4 regions of the Streptomyces sp. NPDC001843 genome follow, and region 1 is predicted to be linked to each of the others. Evidence: riboswitches for the same ligand, from Rfam matches in the RefSeq annotation. Region 1 holds a riboswitch; each other region holds the start of a gene.

Region 1 (7,052 bases):
AGATAGCGCCGCCCGAGGAGGGGAACGCCATGACCCGACCGTCCGCCCGTCACGTCCTGCCCGAGTTCACCGAGCGAACCGGAGGCGGCTACCGCACCGTCGATCCGTACTCCAAGCTGCTGCAGGAGCGGATCGTGCTCCTCGGGACACCGATCGACGAGGTCTCGGCCAACGACGTCATGGCGCAGTTCATGTATCTGGAGTACGACGCGCCCGACCGGGACATCTCGCTGTACATCAACTCCCCGGGCGGCTCGTTCAGCGCGATGACGGCGATCTACGACACCATGCGGTACGTCGGCTGCGACGTGGAGACGATCTGCCTGGGACAGGCGGGCTCGTCAGCCGCGGTGCTGCTCGCCGCGGGCACACCGGGCAAACGGTTCGCGCTGCCGGGCGCGCGGGTGGTGCTCCAGCAGCCGTCGCTGCCCGAGCCGACGCGGGGTCAGCCGAGCGATCTCGCCATCCAGGCGGACGAACTGGTCCGGATGCGCGGCCTGCTGGAGGACATGCTCGTTCGCCACACCGGCCGCGATCCTGAGCGGGTCGACGCCGACCTCGAACGGGACCTGGTGCTGGACGCCCGGGGCGCTCTGGAGTACGGGCTGGTGGACGGGGTCGTCCCCAGCCGCAAGTCCTCGCGCACCGTCACCCCGGACGCGGGGTGAGCCGCCGATGCTGCCACCGGAACTTCCGCCGTTGCCGGCCCTGACCCGGGCCGAGGGCGAGTTGATCGACCGTTACCTGGAGGCTGCCGACCTGCTGGGCCGGGTCAATCCGGCGCGGCACGGCCACACCTACAGCGGACTGCGGGCCGCCCAGGCGCTGGTGCGCAAGGCGGTGGAACTGCGCGACGCGCTGGCGCTGATGCACAGCCGTGGCGAGACGGAGCTGCACGAGGCCACCCTGGCGCGGGCGCTGAGGGTGCTGGACGGCGAGCGCCGCACCGCGCGCGTCACCGTGCCCCCGGACGGCACCGGTTGAGAGCTTGCGCGCTCGCGACTGAGTCGAAACGGCCCAAAGGACGTACCCACGTTCGGACTAGCAGCGCATCCTTTTCCAGGGCCCTCGAAGTTGCGCGAACCGCCCGGCCGAAGAGCGCCGGGAGGAGCTTCGACCCTGGTCGGAGGGTGCGCCGCTGTCCCGGCAGGGACTCGAACACGAGCCCGTCCACCCGAACGGCTGAGTGGTGAGTAACACCACAAATACTCGGTTCCGTTGGGTTTTTCGGACAGGTGTGGGCGAAGATCCCTGACTGACGACAAGACCCCGCCAAAGCGGCGGGGCGATCCGGGCGGACGCCGAGTCCTGCCGCCGCCCGGATGACCGGTCGACAGGAGTGGATCGGCAGGAGTGGAGGACCCAGGCAAGACGGGTCGCCGGAACGGACAGCCGTCCGTCTCCGAGCAGCCCTTGGGGTGAAGCCGCGGCAACGCGGCCGGGCAACTTCGCCAGCCCGAATCCGACAGGTCATCCTTCACAGGCGGCTGACGAAGGGTTGCGCATGACTGCGCTCAATCGTGTCCCGTCGCTCATGGCCCGGGCCGGCACGGCCTCGGCATTCGCCATCGCCGCCGTCGGCGGCTCGATAGTCGTTCCCGGTGTCGCCACCGACGCCGCTGCCACGACTCCGGCGACGAAGGCGCTCCAGGTCGCGGCGTCCAAGAAGGGCGCACCGTACAAGTGGGGGGCCACCGGTCCCGGCAGGTTCGACTGCTCCGGCCTCACGTTGTACTCGTTCAAGAAGGCGGGCAAGAAGCTGCCGCGGACGGCAGCCCAGCAGTACAACAAGACCCACCACATCTCCGCCAGCCACCGCAAGGCCGGAGACCTGGTCTTCTTCCATTCGGGCTCGAACGTCTACCACGTCGGCATCTACGCCGGGAAGGGGAAGATCTGGCACGCCCCGAAGACCGGGGATGTCGTGAAGCTGCAGAAGATCTGGACGAAGAGCGTCTGGTACGGCCGGGTGAGCTGACCCGCGGTCACGCGCCGCACGGTCCCGGGCACAGGGCCACACCCGGAACCGTGCGGACCCCTACGGCCCCGTACGGACCCGTACGGACCCGTACGGACCCGTACGGGACCCCCTAGGGCTCCTGCTGCCCCCCTGCCGTGACCGGCCTCGCCGGGACCGCCCACGGCAGTTCGACGAAGACCGTCTTGCCTCCCTCGCGGGTGGGCCGCACCCTGAGCCTGCCGCCGCACTCGGCGGTCAGCCAGCGGATGATGACCATGCCGCGGCCGTTGTCCTGCTGCACGGCGGCGGGCAGCCGCTTCGGGAAGCGGGGGTGGCTGTCGGTGACACCGACGCGCAGCTGCTCGTCACGGTCGAGCGCGAGGGCCACCGTGAAGGTGGGCGACTGCCCGAAGGTGTGCTGTACGGCGTTGGTGGCGAGCTCGGAGACGATGAGCCGGACGGTGTCGCAGACGCCGGTGTCCGGCTGAAGCCCCCATTCCGCCAGGATGCCCACCACATAGCTGCGGGCAGCGGAAACCGAGGCTGGATCGCTCGGCAGAGTGATGGATGCTTCCAGATGGTCCGCCATGGCGACGTCGTCCCTTTCCCACGGGACCGCAGTCCGACACGGAGCGGATGGGTTCGAGTACGGTCCCGCACTGGTGCTTCGTCGCCAGACTGCCATCAGCGCGCCGGTCACGGGTGAGAACCACCAAGATATGCATATATCTGTCGCTCAAAGCGGTGAACTCTACGACGGCAGACCGTATTCGGGCGGCGCGCACGGAGTAATGGCGAGTAAGGAGTGGCCCATGCAGAACGGTCCCGCGGTGCGCCGCCGGAAGCTGGGCGCCGAACTGCGCGAGCTGCGCACCGGCGCGGGCCTCACCAGCGGTGAGGCCGCCCGTCTCGTGGGCTGGCACCAGTCGAAGGTGAGCCGGATCGAGACCGGCGCCAGCGGGGTGAAATCGGCCGATGTCCGGTTACTCCTGGACGCCTACGGCGTGACCGACCGTCAACAGCGCGAGCTGCTGCTGGTGCTGGCCGGGTCGGACGACGTCGGCGGCCGGCACCACTGGTGGCACGCCTACCGCGGTGTGCTGCCGCCCGCCTACCGTGACTTCATCAGCCTGGAGTCGCAGGCGAGCGAGATGCGCACCCTGGAGACATCGGTGGTCCCGGGACTGCTGCAGACGCCGGAGTACGCCCGCGCGGTCACCGGGGCGGCCGTCGGAAGAGGCCACGACGGTCCCGACGGCACCGGCGGCACCGACGGTCCCGGTGCCTCCGGTGACGCCGAGGAGCGGCTGGACGCTCTGGTGAAGGTGCGGCTGGCCAGGCAGGACGTGCTGCGGTCGGATCCGCCGCTGGTGCTGAGCGCCGTTCTGGACGAGGCGGTGCTGCGGCGGGAGGTCGGCGGGCCGGAGGTGATGGCGCGGCAGCTTCAGCGGCTCCTGGAGGCGGCGCGTCTGCCGCAAGTGCGCCTCCAGGTGCTGCCCTTCTCCGCCGGGGCGCATATCGGTATCACCGGCCCTTTCGTTATCTTCTCATTTCCGAGCACATCTGATCTGGACGTGGTTGTTCTCGACCATTTGACGAGTAGCCTCTACCTCGAGCGGAAAGAAGACCTCCGGGCCTACTCGGAGGCCTTCAACACCCTTCAGATCCATGCCCTTTCACCCGAGGACTCGCTGGATTACATCGCCGGGATAGGCGGCGCGTAAGGAGGCACCATGTCTGCACTGCCTCGGAACGTACCTTCCAGTACCGATCTGCACGGTGTGCGGTGGCTGCGCAGCAGCTACAGCACCGGAGCGAACAACTGCGTGGAGACGGCCCGCCCGCACTCCGGTCCCCGGGCCGGACTGCTCGCCGTGCGCGACTCCAAGGACCCGGCCGGACCCGCCCTGCTCTTCTCCCCCGGGAGCTGGGCGGAGTTCGTCGCCGCGCTCCGGTGACCTGCTGACCGCTTCCGGTCAGTTTCCGTCCAGGCGATGCACGGCCGTGTCACGCCGACTCATGGCCGCGTCTCGCCGATCACTCGTACAGCGCGTTCGATCTCGGCCCCGGAGAGGTCCGCCCGTGCGGTCAGCCTGAGCCGTGAGATGCCGTCGGGCACGGAAGGAGGACGGAAGCAGCCCACGGCCAGGCCCGCCGCCCGGCATGCGGCCGCCCAGCGCACCGCGTTCTCCGGGGACGGGGCACGCACGGAAACGACCGCGGCGTCCGGACGCACCGCTTCCAGCCCCGCGGCGGTCAGGCGTGCGTGCAGTTCGGCGGCCACCGCACGGGAGCGCGCCGCCCGTTCCGGCTCGCGGCGCAGCAGCCTGAGGGCGGCGAGGGCCGCTCCGGCCGCCGCGGGTGCGAGGCCCGTGTCGAAGATGAAGCTGCGGGCCGCGTTGACCAGGTGGTCGATCACCCGTGCCGGTCCCAGCACCGCACCGCCCTGACTGCCCAGCGACTTCGACAGGGTGACGGTGACGACGACGTCGTCGGCGCCCGCGAGTCCGGCCCCGTACGGTGCTCCCCGGCCGCCGTCGCCCAGCACACCCAGGCCGTGCGCGTCGTCGACGACCAGCCCGGCGCCGTACGCCCGGCAGGTCTCGGCGAGCGCGGACAGCGGCGCCGCGTCACCGTCGACGGAGAACACCGTGTCGGAGACGACGACCGCGGGCCCCTCGTGCGTGGCCAGTGCCTTGCCCACCGCTTCGGGATCGGCGTGCCCGACGACCTGCGTGGTGCCCCGGGCCAGCCGGCATCCGTCGATGAGGGAGGCGTGGTTGCCCGCGTCGGAGACGATGAGGGAGCCGTGCGGTCCGAGCGTGGTGACCGCCGCGAGGTTGGCGGCGTACCCCGAGGAGAAGACCAGGGCCGCCTCGAAGCCGCAGAAACCGGCCAGCTCTCGCTCCAGCTCGGCGTGCAGTTCCGTGGTGCCGGTCACCAGCCGGGACCCGGTCGAGCCGCCGCCCCAGGTCCGGGCCGCCGTCGCGGCGCCCTCGGTGACCTCGGGGTGGCGGGCCAGACCGAGGTAGTCGTTGCTCGCGAGGTCGAGGAGCGGCGAGTCGGCGGCCCGGGGCCTGAGGGTCCGGACCAGTCCGGCGCGGCGGCGCAGTTCCGCCTGGTCGTCGATCCAGCCGAACGCCATGGCTCCTCCGGGGATTTTGTAGGCAGTGAACAGACACTAGCCGGACGACCAACCGCCCACCGTGTGGCAATACCCACACAGGCAACCAGTCTCCGTTGTGCAAACTCTCCTTGGCCCGGGGCGGTCACGTAGGACAGGATCGGACCTCATGGACCTGCTGAACACGCTGGTGGAAAAGGGGCTTCGGCGCGAGCTGCCGACCCGCGAGGAAGCACTCGCCGTACTGGCCACCTCCGACGAAGACGTGCTCGATGTGGTGGCCGCGGCCGGCAAGGTGCGCCGGCACTGGTTCGGCCGGCGCGTGAAACTCAACTACCTGGTCAACCTCAAGTCCGGCTTGTGTCCGGAGGACTGCTCCTACTGCTCGCAGCGGCTCGGCTCCAAGGCCGACATCCTGAAGTACACCTGGCTCAAGCCCGACGAGGCCTCCGCGGCGGCGGCCGCGGGCCTGGCCGGAGGTGCCAAACGCGTCTGCCTGGTGGCCAGTGGGCGCGGTCCGACGGACCGGGACGTGGACCGGGTCTCCGAGACGATCAGGACGATCAAGGAGCGGAACGAGGACGTCGAGGTGTGCGCCTGCCTCGGCCTGCTCTCCGACGGCCAGGCCGAGCGGCTGCGCGAGGCGGGCGCGGACGCGTACAACCACAACCTCAACACCTCCGAGGGGACGTACGCGGACATCACGACCACGCACACGTACGCCGACCGGGTGGACACGGTGCAGAAGGCGCACGCGGCCGGGCTGTCCGCCTGCTCCGGTCTCATCGCGGGCATGGGTGAGAGCGACGAGGACCTGGTCGACGTCGTCTTCTCGCTGCGCGAGCTCGACCCCGACTCGGTTCCGGTGAACTTCCTCATCCCGATGGAGGGCACCCCCCTCGCCAAGGAGTGGCACCTCACCCCGCAGCGCTGCCTGCGAATCCTGGCGATGGTCCGGTTCGTCTGCCCGGACGTCGAGGTGCGCATCGCGGGCGGCCGTGAGGTGCATCTGCGCACCCTGCAGCCGCTCGCCCTGCACCTGGCCAACTCCATCTTCCTCGGCGACTACCTGACGAGCGAGGGCCAGGCGGGCAAGGCCGACCTGGAGATGATCGCGGACGCCGGGTTCGAGGTGGAGGGCGCCGACCAGGTGACGCTGCCGGAGCACCGGGCGGCGTCCGGGGGCGACTGCGGGTCCCATGGCGAGGCGGGGTGCGGGTCGCACGCGGAGGCGGGCTGCGGTTCGCACGCGGCGGACGGAGGCTGCGGCTCCCACGCGGGCGGTGGGGTCTGCGGCACCGCAGCGACGGCCACGGTGGCGGGCGAGCCCCGCACCGACCTCGTCGCCGTCCGCCGCCGGGGTGCCGGAACGGACCTCGCGCCCAATGCCTGACCTGCCCGGCCGGAGCGTGTCGGAGCTGCTGGAGCTGGACCGGCGGCACGTGTGGCATCCGTACGGCCCGATGCCCGGGCGGGCCGAGCCGCTCGTCGTGGAGTCGGCGAACGGGGTGCGGCTCAGGCTCGCCGACGGCTCGGGCGAACTGGTCGACGGCATGTCCTCGTGGTGGTCGGCGATCCACGGCTACAACCACCCGGTCCTGAACGAGGCGGCGCGCGAGCAGCTGGGTCGGATGAGCCATGTGATGTTCGGCGGGCTCACCCACGAGCCCGCCGTGCACCTCGCGAAGCTCCTTGTCGACATGTCGCCGGAGGGGCTGGAGCACGTCTTCCTGGCCGACTCCGGTTCGGTGTCGGTCGAGGTCGCGGTCAAGATGTGCCTGCAGTACTGGCGTTCGCTCGGGCGCCCGGAGAAGCGGCGGCTGCTGACCTGGCGGGGCGGCTACCACGGCGACACCTGGCAGCCCATGGCCGTGTGCGACCCCGAGGGTGGGATGCACGAGCTGTGGAGCGGGGTGCTGCCGCGTCAGGTCTTCGCGGACGCGCCGCCGGTGGAGTACGAGGACGCCT
Region 2 (7,052 bases), on a different contig from region 1:
GGAGCGGATCAGCCGGATGACCTCGTCGATGTCAACCAGGGCCGTGAGCAGGCCCTCCACCAGGTGCAGGCGGTCGCGGCGCTTGCCGCGGCGGAACTCGCTGCGCCGCCGCACGACGTCGAAGCGGTGGTCGAGGTAGACCTCCAGCAGCTCCTTCAGGCCCAGGGTGAGCGGCTGGCCGTCGACCAGGCAGACGTTGTTGATACCGAAGGACTCCTCCATCGGCGTCAGCTTGTACAGCTGCTCCAGGACGGCCTCCGGGACGAAGCCGTTCTTGATCTCGATGACCAGGCGCAGGCCGTGCTCGCGGTCGGTGAGGTCCTTGACGTCGGCGATGCCCTGCAGCTTCTTCGAACCGACCAGGTCCTTGATCTTGGCGATCACCTTCTCCGGGCCGACGGTGAAGGGCAGCTCCGTCACGACCAGGCCCTTGCGGCGCGCGGTGACGGTCTCCACCGCCACCGTGGCGCGGATCTTGAAGGTGCCGCGGCCCGTCTCGTACGCGTCCCGGACGCCGTCCAGGCCGACGATCCGGCCGCCGGTGGGCAGGTCGGGGCCCGGGACGTGCCGCATCAGGGCGTCGAGGTCGGCGTTCGGGTGCCTGATCAGATGGCGGGCGGCCGCGACGACCTCGCGCAGGTTGTGCGGCGGCATGTTGGTGGCCATGCCGACCGCGATCCCGGAGGCGCCGTTGACCAGCAGGTTCGGGAAGGCGGCGGGGAGGGCGAGCGGCTCCCGCTCCTGGCCGTCGTAGTTGGGGACGAAGTCGACCGTGTCCTCGTCGATCGACTCGGTCATCAGGCTGGTCGCCGCGGCCATCCGGCACTCGGTGTACCGCATGGCGGCCGGCGGGTCGTCGTTGCCCAGCGAGCCGAAGTTGCCGTGGCCGTCCACCAGGGGCACGCGCATGGAGAAGGGCTGCGCCATGCGCACCAGCGCGTCGTAGATCGACGCGTCGCCGTGCGGGTGGAGCTTGCCCATGACGTCGCCGACGACGCGGGCGCACTTCACGTACCCGCGCTCGGGACGCAGGCCCATCTCGTTCATCTGGTAGACGATGCGGCGGTGCACGGGCTTGAGTCCGTCGCGGGCGTCCGGCAGGGCACGCGAGTAGATGACCGAGTACGCGTACTCGAGGTAGGAGCCACGCATCTCGTCCACGACGTCGATGTCGAGGATCCTCTCCTCGTACGAGTCGTCGGGCGGCGGGGTCTTCGTGCTGCGGCGGGCCATCGCTGCCGGCTCCTCTTTTCTGGTCGCTCGCCTACGGGTCGCTCACCCTTCGGCTCGCTCTTGCTGAAGCGATTGACGGGATATGACGCTGACCATTGTGGACCGCGGCACTGACAGCGCGGGCCGTGACCCGGTGCCGGGCGGTCCGGTCCGGCCACCGGGGGAGTACCGGACAGGCCCCGTCCGCGGCAGGGCTGCCCGCAGGCTACGCGATCCGCTGTCGGCGTACGTCTCGCGGGAACTTCGCCCGGCGTGCGCACGCTTGCATATGGTGGCAGGACCGGCAGGAACACCGCGGTTTCACGACCGCCTCCGCGAGCGAAGGGACGTACATGCCCATGGGTCACACGACCACGGCCGAGGCAGGCTCCGGGGGCCTGACAGCGACCGAGCACCGGCTGGCCAACGGTCTGCGCGTGGTGCTCTCCGAGGACCACCTGACCCCCGTCGCGGCGGTCTGCCTCTGGTACGACGTCGGCTCCCGCCACGAGGTCAAGGGACGTACCGGTCTGGCTCACCTCTTCGAGCACCTGATGTTCCAGGGCTCCGGGCAGGTGAAGGGCAACGGTCACTTCGAACTGGTGCAGGGCGCCGGCGGCTCGCTGAACGGCACCACCAGTTTCGAACGCACCAACTACTTCGAGACCATGCCCGCCCACCAGCTCGAGCTCGCGCTCTGGCTGGAGGCCGACCGCATGGGCTCGCTGCTGACCGCCCTCGACGACGAGTCCATGGAGAACCAGCGGGACGTCGTCAAGAACGAGCGCCGGCAGCGCTACGACAACGTCCCGTACGGCACCGCGTTCGAGAAGCTGACCGCCCTGGCCTATCCCGAAGGCCACCCGTACCACCACACGCCGATCGGCTCCATGGCGGACCTGGACGCGGCGACGCTGGAGGACGCGCGCGCGTTCTTCCGCACCTACTACGCGCCGAACAACGCCGTCCTCTCCGTCGTCGGGGACATCGACCCCCAGCAGACCCTCGCCTGGATCGAGCGGTACTTCGGCTCCATCCCCTCCCACGACGGCAAGCCCCAGCCGCGCGACGGCTCGCTGCCGGAGGTCATCGGCGAGCAGCTGCGTGAGGTCGTCGTGGAGGAGGTCCCGGCGCGCGCCCTGATGGCCGCCTACCGGCTCCCGCACGACGGTACGCGCGCGTGCGACGCGGCCGACCTGGCGCTCACCGTCCTCGGCGGCGGCGAGTCCTCCCGCCTCTACAACCGGCTCGTACGACGGGACCGCACGGCGGTCACGGCCGGGTTCGGGCTGCTGCGGCTGGCCGGGGCGCCCTCCCTGGGGTGGCTGGACGTGAAGACCTCCGGCGACGTCGAGGTGCCGGTCATCGAGAGCGCGATCGACGAGGAGCTCGCCCGGTTCGCCGAAGAGGGCCCCACGCCCGAGGAGATGGAGCGCGCCCAGGCCCAGTTGGAGCGCGAGTGGCTGGACCGGCTGGGCACGGTCGCTGGCCGCGCCGACGAACTGTGCCGGTACGCGGTCCTCTTCGGCGACCCGCAGCTCGCCCTCACGGCCGTCCAGCGTGTCCTCGAGGTGACCCCCGAGGAGGTCCAGGAGGTCGCCAAGGCCCGCCTGCGCCCCGACAACCGCGCGGTGCTCGTCTACGAGCCGGTCTCCGCGGAGGCCGCCGAGGAGACCGAGGACGTGGACGTACCCGAGGACCCGGAGTCCGAGGCCACCGTGGAAGCGGACGCCGACCAGAACGCGAACGAGGAGGCCGGCAAGTGAGCGAGCTCGCCGCTATGGAGTTCCACCCGCAGCCCCAGGCGGGCGAGGCCAGGCCGTGGGCGTTCCCGGCCCCCGAGCGCGGCGCGCTCGACAACGGCCTGACCGTCCTGCGCTGCCACCGCCCCGGCCAGCAGGTCGTCGCCGTCGAGGTGCTCCTGGACGCGCCCCTGGACGCCGAGCCGGCCGGCCTGGACGGCGTCGCCACGATCATGGCCCGGGCCTTCTCCGAGGGCACCGACAAGCACTCGGCCGAGGAGTTCGCCGCCGAGCTCGAGCGGGCGGGCGCCACGCTCGACGCGCACGCCGACCACCCCGGCGTCCGCCTCAGCCTGGAGGTCCCGGCCTCCCGCCTGGCCAAGGGGCTCGGGCTGCTGGCCGACGCGCTCAGGGCGCCCGCGTTCGCCGACGGCGAGGTCGAGCGGCTGGTGCGCAACCGCCTCGACGAGATCCCGCACGAGCTGGCCAACCCCTCCCGCCGCGCCGCCAAGGAGCTGTCGCGGCAGCTCTTCCCGGCGACCTCGCGCATGTCCCGGCCGCGCCAGGGCACCGAGGACACCGTCGCCAAGATCGACTCGGCGGCCGTCCGCGCCTTCTACGACCGGCACGTGCGGCCCGCCACCGCCACCGCCGTGGTGGTCGGTGACCTGACCGGCATCGATCTGGACGCGCTGCTCGGCGAGACCCTGGGCGTCTGGCAGGGCTCCTTGGCCCAGCCCCGCCCGGTGCCGCCGGTGACCGCCGACGACACCGGACGCGTCGTCATCGTCGACCGTCCGGGCGCCGTCCAGACCCAGCTGCTCATCGGCCGTGTCGGCCCCGACCGGCACGACCGGGTGTGGCCCGCCCAGGTGCTCGGCACCTACTGCCTCGGCGGCACCCTCACCTCCCGCCTGGACCGTGTGCTGCGCGAGGAGAAGGGCTACACCTACGGCGTGCGCGCGTTCGGCCAGGTCCTGAGGTCCGGCCCCGAGGGCGAGGGCGCCTCGATGCTCGCCATCAGCGGCTCGGTGGACACCCCGAACACCGGTCCCGCGCTGCAGGACCTGTGGACGGTGCTGCGCACGCTCGCCGCGGAGGGGCTCACCGACGCGGAGCGCGACGTGGCCGTGCAGAACCTCGTCGGGGTGGCGCCGCTGAAGTACGAGACGGCGGCCGCCGTGGCGAGCACGCTGGCCGACCAGGTCGAGCAGCACCTGCCCGACGACTTCCAGGCGACGCTGTACCGGCAGCTCGCCGCGACCGGCACGGTGGAGGCCACCGCGGCGGTCGTCAACGCCTTCCCGGTGGACCGGCTGGTGACGGTCCTGGTCGGAGACGCGGCACAGATCAAGGAGCCGGTCGAGGCGCTCGGCGTCGGCGAGGTCTCCGTCGTGGCCGCCGAGTAACCGGCAAGGCCGGCAAGCCCGGCAGCCGTGCGACAGCGGCACGCGCGCGTGGGGCCCTGGTGACCGATGGATCGCCAGGGTCCCGCGGTGTTTCCGAAGTCTCTGCAGGATGTCCGAATTGGGGCAGAGGTTGCCTGTCTGCCCTGTGGGATGCGCTACAAAAACCGTGTTGCGTTTGAGGATTGAAAGGTGCGCCGCTTAGCGTCATCCGGGCTGTTCGTCAGGCATCGCGCCGCATCCGCGGCACCGGACAGTCATCGCCGAGTCCCCGTACGGCGCGAGCCAGGGGAGCCGGGGACCCACCGTCCCTTGGGGTGAATCGGACGCCCGCGCACACCGCGAGGGGGCCCGTAGGAGACCTTCCTGCTCCGAACCCGTCAGCTAACCCGGTAGGCGAGAAGGAAGGAAAGGACCAGCCACTTCATGGCGTTCACCCGCGCCACCGGGAAGCACCGCCGTCCCAGCCGGATGCACCGCACCACCGCCCGCGCCGCGGGCGTCGCGGCCCTCGCCACCACGGGCGCCATCGGCACCCTCGCCGCTCCGGCGCTCGCCGCCGAGCCCGCGCCCGCACCCGAGCAGACCGCCCTCACCCCGGTCATCACCATCAGCGACTCGGTGCCCCAGCAGATCGACGCCCAGGCCGACGCCCAGAAGGAGGCCGCCGAGCGGAAGGCGGCCGAGGAGGCCGCGCGCAAGAAGGCCGCCGAGCAGGCGCAGAAGGCGCGCGAGGCGGCCCAGGAGGCCAAGGCGCGGGCGGCCCGTGCGGCCGAGCGCAAGCGGCTGAACGCGTTCGTCGCGCCGATCACCGGCTCGTACGTCTCCACCGGCTACCAGGCCAGCAGCTCCCTGTGGTCGTCCGGCTCGCACACCGGTATCGACTTCCACGCCGCGAGCGGCACCGCCGTCCACGCGGTCGGCTCCGGCACCGTGGTGTCCACCGGCTGGGGCGGGGCGTACGGCAACGAGATCGTGATCAAGATGGCCGACGGCATGTACACCCAGTACGGCCATCTGTCGTCCATCGGTGTCTCGGTCGGCCAGAAGGTCACCCCGGGCCAGCAGATCGGTCTGTCCGGCTCGACCGGCAACACCACCGGGCCGCACCTCCACTTCGAGGCCCGCACCGGCCCCGACTACGGTTCGGACGTCGACCCCATCGCCTACCTCCGCAAGCACGGCGTGAACGTCTGACCCGGGATCGCCCCCCCAAGATCCCCCAAGCTCCACCCCCCACCCGAAGCCCCGGCCCCACAGCCGGGGCTTTCGTGGTTTCCGCGCCTCCGTGCAGGCCTCCGCTGTCCAAAAAAACTCCATGGATTCCGACCCGCCGTCGGAAATTCCCGCCCATTGCAATAGAGTCACGGAACGGGCGCCAATCGGCGGCGTTTCACGGGGATTATTGGCGGAGGTCGGTATGCGTATTCCGGCGCACTCGGTATGCACGGCGATCCGGGACGACATCGTGGCCGGTGTCTACGAGCGCGGCGGCCGGCTCACCGAGGAACTCCTCGCCCGCCGCTACGGCGTCTCGCGCGTCCCCGTCCGCGAGGCCCTGCGCACCCTGGAGGCCGAGGGCTTCGTGGTGACCCGGCGGCACGCGGGCGCGTGCGTCGCCGAACCGACCGAGCAGGAGGCCGCCGACCTGCTGGAGATGCGCGTGCTGATGGAGCCGCTCGGCGCCGCCCGCGCCGCCCAGCGGCGCACGGAGGCCCACCTCAAGGTGCTGCGCGGCCTGGTGAGACTGGGGCAGGAGCGGGCCCGCAGGGGCAGCAGCGAGGATCTGCGCTCCCTGGGCGGCTGGTTCCACGAGACGCTCGCCCAGGCGTCCGGCAGCCACGCACTGACCTCCGTGCTCACCCAGCTGCGGCACAAGATCGCCTGGATGTACGCGGTGGAGGCACCCGCCGACCCGGTGGAGTCCTGGGCGGAGCACGGCGCCATCGTGGACGCGGTGGCGCGCGGCGACGGCGAGCGCGCGCGGGCGATCACGGCGCTGCACACCGAGCGGGCGACGGCCGCCCACCGGCTGCGTTTCCCGGGTACCGCCGACCGCCCGGAACGTGTGAGGACTTCGCAACAAGCCGTAAACATGTCGAGCCTGCGGCATTAACACGGGCGCCGTATACAAAGAAGGGTAATTCGGCGAGGTGTATTTCCCCCTGCCCGAATTCGTGGTGCGCTCCGGAATTCCCGGAGAAACGGCGGAGCCGCGCCGCCCGAAAGGGGCGACGCGGCTCCGCCGTTCTGTGCGGTCCGGGGCTCAGACGGTCTCGGGCAGCTCCTCGAGCCCCTCGGAGACCAGCTTCGCCAGACGGTCCAGGGCGGCGTCCGCACCCTCGGCGTCGGAGGCGAGGACGATCTCCTCGCCGCCCTGGGCGCCGAGGCCGAGGACGGCCAGCATGGAGGCCGCGTTGACCGGAGTGCCGCCGGTCTTGGCGATCGTCACCGGCACGCCTGCGGCCGTGGCGGCTCGGACGAAGATGGAGGCGGGGCGGGCGTGGAGGCCCTCGGCCCAGCCGACGTTGACGCGGCGCTCAGCCATGTGTTGCTGCCCTTCAGTTCTCGGTGTTGCCTAGACCGCTCTGTTGTCTAGACCAGTTTCCCATATTCACGAAGCATCCCCGGACGGTGCTTCGTCCCGTCCGGAGCCGGCGTCGGATCGCGGCCTCGATCCGACGCCGTCCTC
Region 3 (7,052 bases), on a different contig from region 1:
GTGCGGGAAGACGCCGTCCTCCATACCGGTCAGGAACACCACCGGGAATTCCAGGCCCTTGGCGGTGTGCAGCGTCATCAGCGTGATGACGCCGTCACCGTCCTCCTCGTCCGGGATCTGGTCGGAGTCGGCGACCAGGGCGACCTGCTCCAGGAAGTCGGACAGGCCCACCGACTCGCCCTCGCCGCGCTCCTGCTCGAATTCGAGCGCCACGGCCGCGAGTTCCTGGAGGTTCTCGATGCGGGTCTCGTCCTGCGGGTCGGTGGAGGCCTGCAACTCGGCCAGGTACCCGGTGCGTTCGAGGACGGCTTCCAGGACGGTCGCCGGGCCCGCGCCGGACTCGACGATCGTACGGAGTTCCTCCATCAGCACGTTGAACCGCTTCACCGCGTTCGTCGACCGCGCCGCCATGCCGTACGCCTCGTCGACCCGCTTCAGCGCCTGCGGAAAGCTGATCTTCTCCCGCTGGGAGAGGGCGTCGATCATCGCCTCCGCGCGCTCGCCGATGCCGCGCTTGGGCACGTTGAGGATGCGACGCAGCGGCACCGAGTCCTCCGGGTTGGCGAGGACCCGCAGGTAGGCCAGGACGTCCCGGACCTCCTTGCGCTCGTAGAAGCGGACACCGCCGACGACCTTGTAGGGCAGGCCGACGCGGATGAAGACCTCTTCGAAGACACGGGACTGGGCGTTGGTGCGGTAGAAGACGGCGACGTCCCCCGCCTTGGCCTCGCCGGCGTCCGTGAGGCGGTCTATCTCTTCGGCGACGAACTGCGCCTCGTCGTGCTCGGTGTCGGCCACGTACCCCGTGATGCGGGCGCCCGTGCCGGCGTTGGTCCACAGGTTCTTGGGGCGGCGGGACTCGTTGCGCTCGATGACCGCGTTGGCCGCGGAGAGGATCGTCTGGGTGGAGCGGTAGTTCTGCTCCAGCAGGATCGTCGTCGCGTCCGGGTAGTCCTCCTCGAACTGGAGGATGTTGCGGATCGTCGCGCCGCGGAAGGCGTAGATCGACTGGTCGGCGTCACCCACCACGCACAGCTCGGCGGGCTGGAGGTCGTCCGGGCCGGGCGGCACGTCCACCGGGTGCTCGGCGGTGCCGACGAGCTCGCGCACGAGGGCGTACTGGGCGTGGTTGGTGTCCTGGTACTCGTCGACGAGGACGTGGCGGAAGCGGCGGCGGTAGTGCTCGGCGACGTCCGGGAAGGCGCGGAGCAGGTTGACCGTCGTCATGATCAGGTCGTCGAAGTCGAGGGCGTTGGCCTCGCGCAGCCGCGACTGGTAGAGGGCGTAGGCCTGGGCGAGGGTCTTCTCGAAGCCGTCGGCCGCCTGGGCGGCGAAGTCCTCCTCGTCGATCAGCTCGTTCTTCAGGTTGGAGATCTTGGCGCTGAAGGACTTCGGCGGGAAGCGCTTCGGGTCGAGGTCCAGGTCGCGGCAGACCAGGGCCATCAGGCGTTTGGAGTCGGCGGCGTCGTAGATCGAGAACGACGAAGTGAAGCCGAGCTTCTTGCTCTCCCGGCGCAGGATGCGCACGCACGCGCTGTGGAAGGTCATCACCCACATCGCGTTCGCGCGCGGGCCGACGAGCTGCTCGACGCGCTCCTTCATCTCGCCGGCGGCCTTGTTGGTGAAGGTGATCGCCAGGATCTGACCGGGGTGGACGCCCCGCTCGCCGAGCAGGTGGGCGATGCGGTGGGTGAGCACACGGGTCTTGCCGGACCCGGCGCCGGCCACGATGAGCAGTGGGGAGCCGGAGTGGACGACGGCGGCGCGCTGGTTCTCGTTCAGCCCCTCCAGGAGCGCGGCCGCGTCGACGGCCGGGCGGGGGGCGCCGTTCCGGTAGTACTCTCCCCCACTCTCGGCTTCGCTCGAGCGGGGGGACCCCCATCGGTCCGGCGGCACGTCGAACTTCCCGCCGAACAGATCGTCCGGAACCGGTTCCGGAGCGTGATCGTCCTCGGGCGGCGGCGGGGGCTCCTCCGCGTGCCCGCGAGGGGCCTGGAGGTCCGCCAGGAAGCTGTCGTCAAAGAGGCTGCTCATCGCTCTCCGAGTCTAGGGCGCGCCACCGACAACCGGCCGCCGCCCCGGAAAGATGACCGGTCCGCCCTTCACTCACGGTCCGGAGCGACACCGTCACGCGGACGGAAACCCTTACGTAAATCATAAGATCTATCGGGCATAACGTGCATCAACCTTCACATGAGCCACACGAGTTGGCTACCGTGCCTGGCAGGCCGCACGACCCCCACCGGCGAACGTCGCCGGGCCGCGCGGCCTCCGTCGAGTCCGGCGCGCGCCCCCACGCCAGCCGGAGCCGGGGACCCACACCGAGACCTGGGGTGAATCGGTCCGTTCTCCCGCAAGGACGAGGACCGTAGGGCAACCCTTCCGAACCACCCGCCCGAACCCGACAGCTAACCCGGTAGGCGGAACACTGGAAGGAGTCGCCTCCGTTGGCGTCGCACCGCAAGCGTTCCTCGGGTACGGGAGTCGCGGGAATCCGCAAGCCCGCCCTCGCCACCGCCGCTCTCACCTCCGTGGCCCTGCTCTCCCAGCCGGCCGACGCCGCCCCCGCCGCCCCAGCCGCCGACGGCAGGCCGAGCCTGGAGGAGGTCGAGAAGAAGGTCGACTCCCTCTACCGCCAGGCGGAGTCGGCGACCGACAAGTACAACGCGGCCAAGGAGAACACCGGCAAGCAGCGCAGACGGGTCGACACCCTCCTCGACGAGGTCGCCAAGCGCACGGAGAAGCTCAACAAGGCACGTGAGAAGCTGGGCTCGTTCGCCGCGGCCCAGTACCGGACCGGGGCCGCCGCCCCCGACACCGCCACCTTCCTGCTCGCGGACACCCCGCAGGACTACTTCGACCAGACCCAGCTGATGAACCGGCTGACCTCCCGGGAGAAGGGCGCGGTCGACGACTACGTCACCGAGCAGTCCGCGACGACGAGGAAGCGACAGGAGGCCACGGCGAGCCTCGAGACGCTGACCGAGTCGCAGAACGAGCTGCACACCGCCAAGGCCACCGTCCAGAAGAAGCTCGCCACCGCGCGCGAGCTGCTGTCCACGCTGACGGCCCAGGAGAAGGCCCGGCTGGCGGCGATCGAGAAGCAGAAGCGGGAGGAGGCCGCGCGCAAGGCGGCGGAGCTCGCGAAGCAGCAGGCGGCCGAACGTGCGGCCGAGCAGGACACCGGCGCCACCGCGTCCCCCTCGACGCCTCCCTCCACGGCCCCTTCCACCCCCCCTTCGACGTCCACGGGCTCGTCGTCCTCGTACGCCACCAAGGCCGCGAAGGCGATCGAGTTCGCCCGTGCGCAGATAGGCAAGCCGTACGTCTGGGGCGCCACCGGTCCGGGCTCCTACGACTGCTCCGGCCTGACCCAGGCCACCTGGAGGGCCGCCGGCGTCAGTCTGCCGCGCACCACCTACGACCAGGTCGACGCCGGCACGACGGTCTCGCTCGCCGACTCCCAGCCCGGTGATCTGATCTTCTTCTACGACGACATCAGCCACGTCGGCATCTACATCGGCAACGGCATGATGATCCACGCCCCCAAGCCCGGCGCATACGTCCGCGAGGAGTCGATCTACTACGACGGCGAATCGATCATCCACAGCGTGGTGCGACCGGCCTGAGCCACCGGGCCCCTAGCATCGGCCCATGCCCGGCTCCTCCTCACCCCTGCACGTCTGGTGGGCCCGGCGTTCACCGGCGGGTGGTGCCGCCGTGATGGCGACGGGGATCGTGTCGGTGGGGTTGCTGCTCGCGGGCCACGCGGTGCTGTCACGGATCGCCCTCGGGGTGGCGTGTGCCGCCTGGCTGGGATTCGCGGCGGCCTTCGCCGCCCGACTGGTGTTCGAACGGGAGCGGTGGGCGGCGGAGGCGGAGACGCCGGGTGCGCTCACCGCCGTCGCCGGCACCGCGGTACTGGGGACCCGGTTCTCGCTGCTCGGCCGACAGGTCCTGGCCGAGGCGCTGCTCGCGCTGGCGGCCGTGCTCTGGCCCGTACTGCTCGCCCCCGTCGTACGGCACTGGGGGCGGCGCATGCCGGGGACGGCGTTCATGGGCTGCGTGGCCACACAGGCGCTCGCCGTGTCCGCGGCCGTGCTGGCCGACGCGACGTCGACGGCGTGGCTCGCGCACACGGCGCTGGTGCTCTTCTGGCTGGGACTGCTGTTCTACGCGCTGGCCCTGGCCCGGTTCGATCCGCGGCAGGTCGTCGAGGGCGCCGGGGACCAATGGATCGCGGGCGGCGCGCTCGCCATCTCGGCGCTGGCCGGGGCGCGGCTGATCGCCGCCGACAGTCCGCACCTGTATCTGTGGAGCGACGACGACCGGGACGTCCTGCGCACCGTGACCGTCGCGCTGCTCGTACTGGATCTGGCCTGTTACGCCGTCCTGCTGTTCGCGGAGGCGGCCCGCCCTCGGCCGGGCTACGACGTGCGCCGCTGGTCGACGGTGTTCCCGATGGGGATGACGGCGGCCGCCACGCTGTCCGTCGGCGCCACCGTGGGCATCCCCTGGCTGCGGGGCCCGGGCGTGGTGCTGGTGTGGATCTCGGTCGCCGCGTGGCTCGCGGCCGTCGTCGGCGCGATCACGTCCACAGCACGGCGATGAAGATGTTCGCCATGGTGAGCAGGCCCACCAGACCGAAGAGGCCCTTGTCCACCCGCTCCTCGTCCCGCTTCACGTAGACGAGCCCGAGGATCACGATCAGCAGGGCCAGCTTCACGCCGATCTTGATGTTGTTGACGTGGTGGTCGTCGGCCTGGTTGAGCCCGACCAGGATCACACCGGTGACCAGCATGGTGAGCGCGCCGTGCAGCATGGCGGGAACGAAGCGGGCCTCGCCCCGGCCCATCGCCTTCATCTGGGTCAGGAAGCCGCCGAGGAGCGCGGCGATGCCGATGATGTGCAGGCCGACGAAGAGATGGATGAGTACGTCCATGAGGCCGGAGCCTAACCGCCCGCACAAATGCGCCTCATAGCACCCCACGGCTCCCGCCTGCCCCGGAAACCGCCACATCGGTCAGTGCACCGCCCCAAGTCGGCAGCTGTGCGCCGGGAGCGCGGTCATCGGCGCACACCGGGCGGTCCTGTCGGGTCAGTTACGCACAATGCGTTACCAAGCCGTCACAGACCGGTTTAGCGTCCTCCACCAGGTGACCGGCTCCCCACCGCCGCCCGGGCCAGGGGCGGCAGTCGGGCACCACCGCCGAGAAGGTCCGGCGGCGGCCCCGCGCGGGTCGTCGCCGGACGCGTGAACCGCTCCCCACGGGCGGGTCGACGGTCGTACGAGAGGACGTGAACGGTCCAGGTGTCAGCGCACCGCAAGCCCAGACAGCGCCCGCTCAGCAGCAACACCGCCCGGACGGCGGCCACCATCGCCCTGGCGGGCGCGGCGACCGCGGCGGGCTTCGACGGAACCGGGCACGCGGCGCCGCGGCTGACACCGGCCCAGGTCAGGGCCAGGGTGGACAGGCTGTACCAGCAGGCGGAGGCCGCCACCGAGAAGTACAACGGCGTGAAGGAGAAGGCCGACACGGCCCAGCAGCGGCTGAACACCTTGCGGGACGAGGCCGCCCGCAAGCAGCAGAAGCTGAACACGGCCCGCGATGCGCTCGGTTCGATCGCCACGGCGCAGTACCGCGCCGGTGGGATCGACCCCGCTCTGCAGTTGGCATTGTCCGATGATCCCGACCAGTACCTGGAGGGCGCCGAGTTCGCCGAACGCGCCGGCGACCGGCAGGCCCAGGCGGTGACACGGGTACGCAAGCACCTACGGGAGATCGAACAACTGCGCGGCGCCGCCCACGTCGAGCTGGCGTCCCTCAGATCCAGCCAGGCGGAGCTGAAGCGGCGGAAGGAGACGGTGACGGCGAAACTGGCCGAGGCGAGGCGGCTGCTGTCACGTCTGTCCCCGCAGGACCGTGTGCCGCCCCCTGCCGAGCACGCCTCGCGGCCGGCCCCGCACACCCGGGCCTCCAACTCACGTGCCGCGGCGGCCGTCGCGTACGCCTACCAGAAACTCGGCAGCCCCTACGTATGGGGCGCGACCGGCCCGAACGCCTTCGACTGCTCGGGCCTGGCCCAGGCCGCCTACCGCTCCGCCGGCATCTCCCTGCCCCGCACGACGTACGCCCAGATCAACGCGGGCCGCCGTGTCTCACGGTCCGAACTCGCCCCGGGTGATTTGGTGTTCTTCTACTCCGGCATCAGCCATGTCGGCATCTACGTGGGCAACGGCCAGATGATCCACGCCCCGAACCCGTCCGCGCCGGTGCGGCTGGCGTCTGTCGACGAGATGCCGTTCGCGGGGGCTACGCGGGTGGCGTGACGGTCGCTGACGCGATGAACGCGGTCCAGGCGGGGCCGGTGACCGTGAAGCGGGGGCTGTCGGGGCCGAGCTTCGAGTCCCGGACGTGGATGGTGTGGGGGCAAGAGGCGATTTCGAGGCAGTTGCCGCCTTCAGTGCCGCTGTAGCTGGACTTACGCCAGTCAAAGGCGGCTTCGAGGCAGTTACTCCCCTCACTGTCGCTGTAGCTGGACTTAAACCATGCGAGCCGGTCGCTCACTGCTTCTCCGCCACCCCTCTGATGAATTCGGCAGACTCCTCAACGCTGAGCGCATGCATGCGGATCATGTCATGCCTACGTGTCAGCTGACTTACCTTGCTCGGGTTCACATACAGGGCACTCGTCCCCTGCCCCTCCGCGAACGCGTAGAGCTCGTGCTCTTCAGTCTCCAGCAACACGACCGGGCCGTTAAGCGCAACTCCGCCGCAGCGCCCGAATGGCAAGATCTGGATCGACACATTGCGGAGGCCGCCGATCTCCAGCAGGTGCCGCAACTGAGCTTGCATGACCTCCGGCCCGCCAACCCCAGTATGAAGCGCTGCCTCGTAGATGAGGAAGCCGTACATCACGCCCGTCCTGCGCCTCAACGCTTCAGCCCTGCGTAGCCGGGCAGCGACGCGTTCAGCCACGGTCTCATCGTCAAGCGGCGGACAGCTGCCCCCGATCAGAGCTTGTGCATACGCCTCCGTCTGCAACAAGCCC
Region 4 (7,052 bases), on a different contig from region 1:
CGGTCGTCCGCAAGGCGCTGCACGACGTGCTCGACGCCTCGCTCGCCGACCTCACCCGCTTCGACTGCCAGCCGCTGCCCGGCCTGCTGGCCGAGCGGCTGCTCGCGCACAGCCCGCACCTGGACCGGGTGTTCTTCGGCAACAGCGGCACGGAGGCGGTGGAGACCGCCCTGAAGTTCGCCCGCTACGCCACCGGAAGACCCAGGATCCTGTACTGCGAGCACGCCTTCCACGGACTGACCACCGGCTCCCTGTCGGTCAACGGCGAGAACGGCTTCCGGGACGGCTTCGCGCCGCTGCTGCCCGACACCGCCGTCCCCCTCGGCGACCTGGACGCCCTGGCCCGCGAGCTGAAGAAGGGCGACGTCGCCGCCCTGGTCGTCGAGCCGATCCAGGGCAAGGGCGTCCACGAGGCACCGCCGGGCTACCTGCGCGCGGCCCAGGAGCTGCTGCACAGACACAAGGCCCTGCTCATCGCCGACGAGGTGCAGACCGGTCTCGGCCGCACCGGTGACTTCTACGCCTACCAGCACGAGGACGGCGTCGAGCCCGACCTGGTGTGCGTGGCCAAGGCACTGTCCGGCGGCTACGTCCCGGTCGGCGCGACCCTCGGCAGGGACTGGATCTTCAAGAAGGTCTACTCGTCCATGGACCGGGTGCTCGTCCACTCGGCGAGCTTCGGGTCCAACGCCCAGGCGATGGCGGCCGGACTCGCCGTGCTGTCCGTCATGGAGAACGAGCAGATCGTCGCGAACGCCCGCGCGACCGGTGAGCAGCTCAAATCCCGGCTCACCGCGCTGATCGACAAGTACGAGCTGCTCGCCGACGTCCGAGGCCGAGGCCTGATGATCGGCATCGAGTTCGGCCGGCCCGGTTCCCTGAAGCTGCGCAGCCGCTGGACCATGCTGCAGGCAGCCCGCAAGGGCCTGTTCGCGCAGATGGTGGTGGTCCCGCTGCTCCAGCGGCACCGGATCCTCACCCAGGTCTCCGGCGACCACCTGGAGGTCATCAAGCTGATTCCGCCGCTGGTCATCGGCGAGCGGGAGGTGGACCGGTTCGTCGACGCCTTCAGCGCCGTGATGGACGACGCGCACAGCGGCGGCCTGGTGTGGGACTTCGGCAAGACACTGATCAAGCAGGCGGTGGCCAACCGCTGACGGTCCCTAGCCGGGCAGCACCACGAAGAGGAGGAAGAGGTCGGCGAGCCCGGTCGCTCCGAGGACCAGGCCTGCGGCGGAGGTCCACAGCCGGCCGACACCGCGCCCCGCGTAGTACAGCCCCATGGCGCCGAAGGTGACGGCGAGTCCTCCGGCGAGGAGCGACCAGGGCAGCAGCATGAACGTGAGCGTGGGCCACGTGCTCACCGCGGCCACGAGCCCCAGCATGAGCGCGAGGGGGCCGAGGGCGGCGGCGGGCGCGTCGGCGTGGGAGGGCGTGGAACGTGTGGTCATCTGATCCCCGCAGTCTTGAACACGTTCAAAATACTCGTCGAGGCTAGCACGGGTACAAGGAGCAGAGGGAAGTCCGCAGGCAGACCTCGGTTTGCCTCACAGGCAAAGGAATTGCCTCACAGGTAAAACCGAGGCTGAATGGAGGCATGAACGCCTCAGAAGCCGCGCCGCCGGCGGGCCAGGGCGACGACCTGCCCGCCGTGGCGCCGCAACTGCGCGCCCTGCGCCGGCGCGCCGGCCTCACCCTGGAGGCCGCGGCCCGCACCGCGGGTCTCTCGCCCGCCCACCTCTCCCGCCTGGAGACCGGTGGGCGCCAGCCCTCGCTCCCGATGCTGCTCGCGCTCGCCCGTATCTACGGTACGACGGTCTCGGAGCTGCTCGGCGAGAGCGTCGCCGACCGGGACGCCGTCGTGCGCGCCGCCGACATGGAGCCGACCCGGGCGGGCGGCTGGACGTACTTCCAGGCCGGCGCCCCCGGGCGCGGGATGCAGGCACTGCGCGTACGGGTGCCGTACGGCACGCAGGGCGACATCGTGCGGGTCCACCCCGGCGAGGAGTGGCTCTACGTGCTGAGGGGCCGACTCGGACTGCGCCTCGGCGACACCGCGCACCTGCTGACGCCCGGCGACAGCGCGCACTTCGACTCGCTCACCCCGCACCGCCTCGCCGCCGAGGACCACGACGGGGTGGAGCTGCTGTTCGTCCACACCCTGCTGCAGAGCCCCACGGCCGCACTGTGCCTGGGGCCCCTCACCGGAGAGCTGTCATGAGCGACTACGAGACGAAGTTCCCCCGCTCCCTGTGGGTCCGGCTGATCATCTACATCGCCGTGGGCCACCTCTTCGCCGCGTTCCTCTACCTGCTGTTCGCGCTGGGCGCCAAGGGCTGACCGCCGCCGTCCGGCAGGCGTCAGTCCAGCAGCCGCTCGCGCAGCCGCTCCCGGACCTCGGGGGTCACCCCGAGACCCTGCTCCAGGTAGGTGTCGACCCCGCCCCAGGTCTCCTCCAGGCTCGTGAAGGCCGCCGACAGGTACTCGGCGCGCGCGTCGAAGAGCGGACTGAGCAACTCCATCACCTCGGGGGTGTACGCGCTGTCCGGGCTGCCGCCCCGGCGCACCTTGTAGCGGCGGTGCTTCGCGTTCGACTCGAGGTAGTCGGCGACGATCGCGTCGCGCTCCACGCCCACCGCGAGCAGCGTCACGGCCACGGAGATGCCCGCGCGGTCCTTGCCCGCCGCGCAGTGCATCAGGGCGGGGACGCTGTCCTCGGCCAGGGCGCGCAGCACCTTGGAGTGCTCCGCGGTGCGCTCCCGCACGATCTTGCGGTAGGAGACGATCATCCGGTTCTCCGCCTTGCCGTCCGCGAGGATCGCGCGCAACTGGTCGAGGTCGCCGTCGCGGACCAGCTTCCAGAACTCCGCGCCGTCCGCCGGGTCGCTCAGCGGCAGGTTCACATTGCGCACACCGGGCAGCTCGACGTCGGGGCCCTCGAGCTTCTTGTCGGCCGCGTTGCGGAAGTCGAAGATCGTGTGCAGGCCCAGGGAGGCGAGGAAGGCCGCGTCCTGCTCGGTGGCGTGCGCGAGATGCCCGCTGCGGAACAGCACCCCGTGTCGCACCCGGCGTCCGTCCACCGTGGGCATGCCCCCCACGTCCCGGAAGTTGCGCACTCCGGTCAGCTCCGGCTCGGTCGACGGGACCTGCTGCGTCACGTGGGCTCCTCGCTGTCGCTCCCGCCGTCTCGGCTCGCCGGCGGGCACCCGGTCGACGATACGACATCGGTTTTCCCGGGCAATGAGTTGTCCACAGGCGTTGCCTCCGGTGCTGTCGGCCCGTGATGATGTTGATGCTTGAGCGGATCTGTCGGCACCTGTGAGGCCTCGATGGTGGACATCGCCGAAAACGGTCGTACCTGGCTCCTGACGGGGCCCACCAGCGGTTACGCGCTGCACCTCACCGAGGAGCACGAACTGCTGCACCTCCATTGGGGCCCGCGCATCGCGCTCGCCGACGCGGAGGCCCTCGCGGTGCGCCCGCTGCCCGGCTACCGGCCCTTCGAGTCCCCGCTCGACGGCCGCGAGGAGTACCCGGTCGAGGGCGGCCCCCGTTTCGTGCGGCCCGCCCTGTCCGTGCGCACCGACGAGCGGCGCGGCACCGAGTGGGCCTTCGAGGCGTACGACGCCGAGGGCGACGAGCTGCGGCTGCGCTTCAGGGACGACGGGGTGTCGCTCACGCTGCACTACCGGATGCGCGGGGACGTCCTCGAGCGCTGGGTGACCGTGGGCAACGAGGGGGACGCGCGTGTGGAGCTGCTGCGCGCCGACGCGGCCACCTGGACCCTGCCCGACCGGGACGGCTGGCGACTGTCCCAGCTGCACGGCCGCTGGGCCGCCGAGTCCCTGCTGACCAGCGCCCCGCTCACGTACGGCGACAAGGTGATCGGCAGCCGCCGCGGTCACACCGGCCACCAGCACCTGCCCTGGGTCGCCCTGCACACCGACGCCGGCGAGGAGCACGGCGAGGTCTACGGCTGCGCCCTCGGCTGGTCGGGGTCCTGGCGGATCGCGGTCTCCCAACTTCCGGACGCGCGCGTCCAGATCACCGGCGGCGCCGGTTACGACGACTCGGGCCTGCTGACGCTGGCGCCGGGGGAGTCCTACACCACGCCCGTCTTCGCGGGCCTGTGGAGCGACGGCGGCTTCGGCGGCGCCAGCCGCGCCTGGCACGCCTACCAGCGGGCCCACGTCATCCCGGACGCGGACCGGGACCGGCCCGTCCTGTTCAACTCCTGGGAGGCCACCACCTTCGACATCTCCGAGGAGCAGCAGGCGACCCTCGCCCGGCGGGCCGCCGCGATCGGTGTCGAGCTGTTCGTGGTCGACGACGGCTGGTTCGGCGCCCGTACCAGCGACCGGGCCGGGCTCGGCGACTGGACGCCCAACCCCGACCGCTTCCCGAACGGCCTGAAGCCGCTCGCGGACTATGTGCACGCCCTCGGTATGCAGTTCGGCATCTGGGTCGAACCGGAGATGGTCAACCCGGACAGTGACCTGTACCGGGCCCACCCCGACTGGGTGCAGTACCAATCCGGGCGCGAGCGGACGGAGTTCCGCAACCAGCTCGTCCTCAACCTCGCCCGCGAGGACGTCCAGGAGTACCTCTGGCAGCAGCTGGACGGCCTCCTGTCCAGCGCCCCCGTCGACTATGTGAAGTGGGACTTCAACCGCTGCTTCACCGACGCCGGGTGGCCGGGCGAGCCGTATCCGCAGCGGCTGTGGGTGGACCACGTCCGCGCCTTCTACGCGCTCCTCGACCGGCTGCGGGCGGCGCATCCCGGTGTGGCGTTCGAGTCCTGCTCGGGCGGCGGCGGCCGGATCGACCTCGGCGTGATGAGCCGCACGGACCAGGTGTGGACCTCCGACAACACCGACCCGCTGGACCGGCTCGCCATCCAGCACGGCTTCAGTCAGATCCACCCCGCGCGGGTGATGGCCGCCTGGGTCACCGACAGTCCGAACACCCAGCTCAACGGGAGGGTCAGCAGCCTGCGCTTCCGGTTCGTGAGCGCCATGGCCGGGGTGCTTGGCGTCGGCGGCGACCTCTCTGAGTGGACGGAGGAGGAACTCGCCGAGGCACGCCAGTGGGTGGAGCTGTACAAGGAGATCCGCCCGGTCGTGCAGCAGGGCGACCTGTACCGGCTGCGACCGCCGGAGGGCGGGCTGAGCGCGGTGCAGTACACCCTCGGGGACGAGTCGGTCGTGCTGGCGTGGCTCCAGGCGCAGCGGTACGGCGAGCCGGTCCCGGCGGTGCGGCTGCGCGGCCTCGATCCGACGGCGTCGTACGAATGCCGCGAAACGGGCGAAGTCCACCGAGGTGCCGTGCTGCTGCACCATGGACTGGACACCCGCCTGCGTGGCGATCTGGATGCGGCCGTTGTCCGCCTGCGCCGCATCTGATGCTTGTGCCCCAATTGGGCTCTTTGTGGTAACCAGGCCTGAAATAGAGGGTCATGGAGGTACGTTCCGTGAGGAGCGTCATATCCATGACTGTCCGTCACGCGTCATGTCCACGTAATCGGTAGGGATTTCCGGGGAATTGAAGAGTGACCCCGGAGGGGGCTCACGGAGGGTGACAGGGGTTACCCAAAACGGATCAAGCCAAACGCGGTCGACGGGAACCACTCGCTTGTCCGTTCGCGCCCCGCTCGCTTACCTTCGCCACCACTCCGGACGGAACGCCGAATCCTGCCGCCGCCCGGGGCCCGCAGACACTCACCCGTGCACGGCAGGAGCGGGGGACCCACCAGGCAACACTGCCTGTTCCGGTCTCCGGAACGGCTCGGGGTGAAGCCGCGCCGCGCGCGGCCGGGCAGCTCCAGTCCGAACCCGACAGCTCACCTCGCAGGCGCCGGAGAGGAACTCGCCATGCCCGCGAAGGGTAAGCACCGCCGTCCCAAGAACCGGCGTTTCACCCGCTCGATCGCCGTCGCCGGAACCGGCGGCGCCGCGCTGGCCCTGCCCCTCATGGGAGCCGGCGGCGCCCATGCCGCCACGGCGTCCACCGCCAAGGAGTCCGCCCCCAAGGGGGCCGTCCAGGCCGTGCCGGTGGCCCAGAAGGAGACCTCCGCGGCCCGGTCGGGCGTGCACACCTACACGGTGCGGGCCGGTGACTACCTCTCGAAGATCGCCGACGAGCAGAACGTGAGCGGCGGCTGGCACCGGCTCTACGCGGACAACCGCGAGGCCGTCGGCAGCGATCCCTCGCTGATCCACCCCGGTCTGAAGCTGAGCATCGGCAAGCGGGCCGCGCACACCGGCACCGAGTCCGCCACGTCCACCCGACCCTCCGCCTCGCAGTCCACGCCCCGGTCCGCGACCCGCTCGGACACGCGGTCCTCCGTGGCGTCGGCCGCCTCCACCGGCTTCACCCTCCCGGTCGTGGGCGCCACCATAGGAACCGGTTACCACGTGCCGGGCGGCATGTGGTCCAGCGGCTACCACACGGGCGTCGACTTCGTCGTCCCGACCGGCACCCCGGTCAAGGCCGTGGGGGCTGGCACGGTCGTCTCCGCCGGCTGGGGCGGCGCCTACGGCAACCAGGTCGTGATCAGGCTCGCCGACGGCCACTACGCGCAGTACGGCCACCTGTCCTCCATCTCCGTCTCGGCCGGCCAGACGGTGACGGTGGGGCAGCGGCTCGGTCTCTCCGGCGCGACCGGCAACGTGACCGGCCCGCACCTGCACTTCGAGATCCGCACCACCCCGAACTACGGCTCGGACGTGGACCCGGTCGGCTACCTCCGCTCGCACGGCGTCGCCGTCGCCTGATCCACGGGCCGCTCAGGTCGCCGAAGGCCGGACCCCCGATCCCCGGGTCCGGCCTTCGGTGCGTCCCGTGTTGGCGTATTCCCGTCTGGCGCATGTCGGCGAAGTGGGTTATCTCACCGCCCGTCAAGCCTTTATTACGGTCGCGTAGGTCACATCGGAAGGTGAATCATGGTCCGATGTGGCAGACGATTCGAAGAGTGACAACAGATCAGTGATCGGGTCGTACGTGGCGGTGGGGGACAGCTTCACCGAGGGCGTGGGCGACCCTGGCCCCGACGG

What was found. A riboswitch is a leader RNA that binds a small molecule or an ion and turns the genes downstream of it on or off. The one in region 1 is predicted to bind cyclic di-AMP.
Region 2: it holds a riboswitch for cyclic di-AMP, as region 1 does, so the genes downstream of both, ACFYZQ_RS19230 (M23 family metallopeptidase) here and ACFYZQ_RS12025 (C40 family peptidase) in region 1, are expected to answer to the same signal.
Region 3: it holds a riboswitch for cyclic di-AMP, as region 1 does, so the genes downstream of both, ACFYZQ_RS21680 (NlpC/P60 family protein) here and ACFYZQ_RS12025 (C40 family peptidase) in region 1, are expected to answer to the same signal.
Region 4: it holds a riboswitch for cyclic di-AMP, as region 1 does, so the genes downstream of both, ACFYZQ_RS26175 (peptidoglycan DD-metalloendopeptidase family protein) here and ACFYZQ_RS12025 (C40 family peptidase) in region 1, are expected to answer to the same signal.

What each region holds. Positions count from the first base shown of each region.
Region 1 covers NZ_JBIATQ010000004.1:128,654-135,705, reverse strand. The annotation lists gene ACFYZQ_RS12035 (ATP-dependent Clp protease proteolytic subunit) at 30-668, shown strand; gene ACFYZQ_RS12030 (hypothetical protein) at 676-984, shown strand; cyclic di-AMP (ydaO/yuaA leader) riboswitch at 1,290-1,501, shown strand; gene ACFYZQ_RS12025 (C40 family peptidase) at 1,505-1,978, shown strand; gene ACFYZQ_RS12020 (ATP-binding protein) at 2,091-2,549, opposite strand; gene ACFYZQ_RS12015 (helix-turn-helix domain-containing protein) at 2,773-3,684, shown strand; gene ACFYZQ_RS12010 (DUF397 domain-containing protein) at 3,694-3,918, shown strand; gene ACFYZQ_RS12005 (8-amino-7-oxononanoate synthase) at 3,978-5,105, opposite strand; gene bioB (biotin synthase BioB) at 5,254-6,477, shown strand; gene ACFYZQ_RS11995 (adenosylmethionine--8-amino-7-oxononanoate transaminase) at 6,470-7,052, shown strand, end outside.
Region 2 covers NZ_JBIATQ010000007.1:116,197-123,248, forward strand. The annotation lists gene ACFYZQ_RS19215 (DNA topoisomerase (ATP-hydrolyzing) subunit A) at 1-1,233, opposite strand, end outside; gene ACFYZQ_RS19220 (M16 family metallopeptidase) at 1,566-2,978, shown strand; gene ACFYZQ_RS19225 (M16 family metallopeptidase) at 2,975-4,363, shown strand; cyclic di-AMP (ydaO/yuaA leader) riboswitch at 4,612-4,773, shown strand; gene ACFYZQ_RS19230 (M23 family metallopeptidase) at 4,787-5,557, shown strand; gene ACFYZQ_RS19235 (GntR family transcriptional regulator) at 5,781-6,476, shown strand; gene ACFYZQ_RS19240 (HPr family phosphocarrier protein) at 6,627-6,908, opposite strand.
Region 3 covers NZ_JBIATQ010000008.1:229,017-236,068, forward strand. The annotation lists gene pcrA (DNA helicase PcrA) at 1-2,034, opposite strand, end outside; cyclic di-AMP (ydaO/yuaA leader) riboswitch at 2,287-2,440, shown strand; gene ACFYZQ_RS21680 (NlpC/P60 family protein) at 2,448-3,629, shown strand; gene ACFYZQ_RS21685 (tellurite resistance/C4-dicarboxylate transporter family protein) at 3,655-4,611, shown strand; gene ACFYZQ_RS21690 (hypothetical protein) at 4,589-4,942, opposite strand; gene ACFYZQ_RS21695 (NlpC/P60 family protein) at 5,312-6,331, shown strand; gene ACFYZQ_RS21700 (DUF397 domain-containing protein) at 6,315-6,569, opposite strand; gene ACFYZQ_RS21705 (helix-turn-helix domain-containing protein) at 6,566-7,052, opposite strand, start outside.
Region 4 covers NZ_JBIATQ010000011.1:2,305-9,356, forward strand. The annotation lists gene ACFYZQ_RS26145 (aspartate aminotransferase family protein) at 1-1,157, shown strand, start outside; gene ACFYZQ_RS26150 (hypothetical protein) at 1,164-1,451, opposite strand; gene ACFYZQ_RS26155 (helix-turn-helix domain-containing protein) at 1,598-2,221, shown strand; gene ACFYZQ_RS26160 (DUF6126 family protein) at 2,218-2,340, shown strand; gene ACFYZQ_RS26165 (tyrosine-protein phosphatase) at 2,361-3,158, opposite strand; gene ACFYZQ_RS26170 (alpha-galactosidase) at 3,330-5,402, shown strand; cyclic di-AMP (ydaO/yuaA leader) riboswitch at 5,709-5,866, shown strand; gene ACFYZQ_RS26175 (peptidoglycan DD-metalloendopeptidase family protein) at 5,871-6,773, shown strand; gene ACFYZQ_RS26180 (SGNH/GDSL hydrolase family protein) at 6,985-7,052, shown strand, end outside.